DNA from 2 places in the Sphingobacterium sp. UBA1498 genome. Region 1 is predicted to be linked to the other one. Evidence: riboswitches for the same ligand, from Rfam matches in the RefSeq annotation. Region 1 holds a riboswitch; the other holds the start of a gene.

Evidence for each region. A riboswitch is a leader RNA that binds a small molecule or an ion and turns the genes downstream of it on or off. The one in region 1 is predicted to bind thiamine pyrophosphate.
Region 2: another riboswitch for thiamine pyrophosphate. It lies ahead of thiS (sulfur carrier protein ThiS); the one in region 1 lies ahead of thiM (hydroxyethylthiazole kinase).

The regions. Positions count from the first base shown of each region.
Region 1 is NZ_DCRG01000032.1:444,266-446,472, reverse strand. It holds gene B3139_RS18700 (VanW family protein) at 49-885, shown strand; TPP riboswitch at 951-1,043, shown strand; gene thiM (hydroxyethylthiazole kinase) at 1,125-1,928, shown strand; gene thiE (thiamine phosphate synthase) at 1,918-2,207, shown strand, end outside.
Region 2 is NZ_DCRG01000001.1:99,155-101,361, reverse strand. It holds gene thiC (phosphomethylpyrimidine synthase ThiC) at 1-886, opposite strand, end outside; gene thiS (sulfur carrier protein ThiS) at 932-1,138, opposite strand; TPP riboswitch at 1,198-1,293, opposite strand; gene B3139_RS00415 (alpha-L-rhamnosidase) at 1,485-2,207, shown strand, end outside.

The DNA of each region.
Region 1 (2,207 bases):
GAACACATACATTTCTTGATTAATTTTGAAAGCAAAAAAAAGGTCGAATTGAGAAAAAGAATACTAATAAGTCAACGTCATCCAATACTATATTTTCTTGCGGTATGGGCACGAAGAATGCACCGAAAAGCCGTTTGGCTGTTGGATGATAAAAAATACGCTGCTGTTAAATCAGCTGATAAACTTCCCTTCCGCGTTAAAAAACACCAGTCTGTATTGTTAAAGAAACTGGGCGAAAACAACATGCAATTGCAGATCAATAAAGTTACCAATCTGAAAATTGCAGCATCACAGATCACGAGCATTCTGATCAGGCCACAAGAAACTTTTTCATTTTGTAAATTGGTAGGACTACCTACCGCAAAAAAAGGGTATCTGTCGGGAATGGAACTTTCTTTCGGCGAAGCGCGAGCGGGCATTGGTGGTGGAATCTGTCAAATATCAAATCTCATCCATTGGCTTGTCATTCACAGCCCGCTTACGGTCACTGAACGCTACCACCACTCTTTTGATCCTTTTCCCGACGATGGCCGTGTACTACCTTTCGGTAGTGGCGCTACCGTATTCTATAATTATCGGGACTATCAGTTCACTAACAATACCCCTTACACCTTTCAAATAAATCTGTGGTTTACCGACAAATGTTTAGAAGGTGAATTGAGAATCGATCAAGAGCTGGATTTTGCGTACCATGTATTTGAAAAAGAGCACCAATTTCTTAAAATAGACAATCAGTTCTTTCGGAAGAACGAGATCTGGCGCGAGAAGTTTTTAAAATTTCAAGGTGGAAAGATTTTAGAAACAGAACTTTTAACCAAAAATTTTGCGCGGGTTACTTATACCCCGGATGAATATACTGAAATTAGTTCCGACCGAAAGGCGTAATTCATTTTCATGATGATGATGCACGCTCTTTTAATATGAAAAGTCCACTTTTTTGTTTAAGTTTGGGATGGCTTTGGGGGTATTCTGTATAGAATTGAGATAGTCCCTTTGAACCTGATTCGGTTTATACCGGCGTAGGGAAAAGCAACAATCCACTGTACAGCATATCTTTATACTGCACAGCCCATCGCTCTTCCTTCCCTCAAAGCCACACGAATATAGCTTAACATGCAAAAAGAATGGAAGATTCTATTATCAATTTATTGGAGCAGGTGAGGATTGAAAAACCGCTCGTGCATAACATCACAAACCTCGTTGTGATGAATACTACGGCCAACGCACTTTTGGCCTTAGGAGCATCCCCTGTAATGGTACACAGCCCATTGGAAGTACGCGAAGTTGTGGACATTGCACAAGCGCTCGTCATTAATATCGGTACTTTAAGTGAACATACAGCCGAAGCGATGCTGGTCGCTACGGAACACGCCAATACCATCGGACGACCGTGGGTATTGGACCCTGTTGGTGCCGGGATATCAGCATTTCGCAATGACCTACTTTCCAACCTACTAGCGCTAAAACCAACAGTAATCCGTGGCAATGCATCGGAAATCATAACGCTGTACAATTCCAACCAACCGAATACAAAGGGAGTTGACAGCACCGCGGATAGTAAAGATGCGCTCAGGTTTGGAAAGCTATTGCAACAACATACTGGCTCCATCATCTGTATTTCTGGAAATGTAGACTATATTCTTTCGGAAAAACACACGGTTGAAGTGTATAACGGCCACCCCTTAATGACGCAAGTGACAGGACTTGGCTGTAGTGCTACTGCACTCATTGGTGCATTCCTGGCTGTTACGGATGGCCACTTTGAAGCTGCTGTCGCAGGGGTCTCCCTCTTAAGCCTGGCCGGAGAGCTCGCAGCCAAATCAGCCAGCGGCCCGGGCACACTGCAATTGAATCTTTATGATGAACTCTATCGGCTTAATGCAGAACGTCTGCAATCAAGTCTCAAGATCAAACACTATGCACATTAATCCGCTTTTCCCATATCCTTTATATTTAGTCATCTCCGAGCGGGATTGTTATCCCAAAAATTGGCTTCAGGTCGCCGAAGAGGCTATTATTGGTGGTGTTGATCTGATTCAATTGCGAGAGAAAACGGATAATCCCGCTACCTTTTTAGCAAAGGCCATGCGCTTGAAAAAGATTACCGATCACTATGGTATTCCTTTGGTAATTAATGATGCCGCAGCAATTGCCCAACAGATCGGGGCCTGGGGAGTGCATGTGGGTCAAAACGATCTCAAACCAGT
Region 2 (2,207 bases), on a different contig from region 1:
CCCAAGTAAGGTCTTCGGCTACCCCTTTTACTTTTTCTAATGCTTGATAGATTGGTACGGTGCCGATTGGAACGGGTGAATTGCGGATGATCCACTCGCGGGTTTCATGAATATTTTTACCTGTGGAGAGATCCATGATGGTGTCGGCCCCCCAACGGCAGGCCCAAACCGCTTTCTCAACTTCCTCTTCGATACTCGAGCTAACAGCACTATTGCCAATGTTGGCATTGATCTTAACCAGGAAATTACGGCCAATGATCATCGGTTCACTTTCAGGGTGATTGATATTATTGGGAATGATCGCTCTTCCGGCAGCGATTTCTTCGCGGACAAACTCGGGAGTAATCTTTTTTTTAGGTGTTCTGGCACCAAAGTTTTCACCTGTATGCTGATGATCCATTCCAGGTGTGGTGGCTACTAGCTGCTCGATACGTTGATTTTCCCGGATAGCTACGTACTCCATTTCGGGGGTAATGATGCCTTTCTTTGCATAATGTAATTGGGTGACATTTCCGCCAGAAGTGGCCACCTTCGGTTTATGACTATAGGCAAATCGGAGCGCATCAAGCGTTGGGTCACAGAGCCTTTTTTGTCCGTATTGGGATGTGATGTTGGCTAGCTGGGTCACGTCCTGGCGATTCAATATCCATTGTTCGCGAAGCCGCGGGAGACCTTTTCGGATATCGATCTGAAAATCCTCATCGGTATATGGACCAGAGGTATCGTAGATTGTGATAGGGGGATTAATTTCTACTTGCGCATTGCTCAATTTGGTTGGACTTAAAGAAATTTGTCGCATAGCAACTTGAATAGGAAATAGCGTTCCAGGTACAAAAATTTTCTTTGAATTGGGAAAAGGGGATTGCGTAATTGTTTCAGCTGTCATTTTTCTGAATTGAAGTGAATGATTAGGGTGATTTTTTTGAAATCATTATCCGCCTTGCGATGCGGTTATTAAGATGATTTGATCGTGAGGATTGAGTGTTGTTGTAGCCCAATCTTCCTTGGGTATAACATGGTTGTTGATGGCAGCGGCAACACCTTGGGTTTTGCCAGATAATTCCAAGACCAATAGTTCCTCAAGTGAAAGAGGGGCGGGGTCGAAAAATCGAATTTGATGGTTTATTGTAAGTTCCATTCCTTAATTTTTTTGGTTAAACTTTAGGAATGGCTACACGAAGGTACAGCAATGCACCTGTTAGACAGCTCACTTTTCCCTACGCCAGTATGATCCGGATCAGGTTCTAAGGGTAAAATCTCAGCCTGCACAAGCAGACACCCCTAAAGTTAAAACGAAGATAGTATTATTTTTGTGAAAGTTGCAAGAATTTTAATTTAAATGCCTCACAGATAGATCAGGAAAGTGCAGGTCGCGATTTGGGAAATATTTAATATATTCGTTTTTTAATCAGCTAAAACAATTTAACAGTTACCGACAATTATACCCTTTAATGCGTAGGATTTTATTGACAATACTATTGTGTATGGCATGTACTGCATATGCACAATCTAAGAATAACTGCACTGCTGTACAGTTGACATGCGAACATCTGGTCAATCCGCTAGGCATTGACCCATCCCGTCCGAGACTAAGCTGGCGCCTTGAAGACCAGCGAAGGGACGCTTTACAACAAGCTTATCAGATTCTTTTAGGGCAAGATTCTCTTGCATTGTTACACGGGGCAAAAGCGCATTGGGACAGTGGAAAGCAGCTAAGTTCGGCGATGTTGGTGCAATATAATGGTACCGAGTTAAAACCGCGGACAAAATACTTTTGGCGAGTTAAAGTATGGGACCGAGACGGCATTTCCAGCGTTTCAGCAATAGCATCTTTCGAGACTGGAATGATGGGGAAGGATCTTTGGACAGGAAAATGGATCAGTGACAATAAAGATATCAATGCGCGCAACGCTCCGTATTTTAGGACTGAATTCACTGCCAAGAAGCGAATAAAATCGGCTCGTGCTTATGTTGCTGCTGCCGGATTATATGAACTTTCTATTAATGGCGTGCGCATTGGAGACCACCGTCTTGATCCCATGTATACGCGATTTGATCGTCGAACACTGTATGTGGTAGAGGATGTTACCGGACAACTTCAACAAGGTGCGAACGCGATTGGCGTCGTTTTGGGAAATGGATGGTATAATCATCAACCGCTGGCGGTATGGAACTTTCATCAAGCCCCATGGCGAAATCGGCCAACA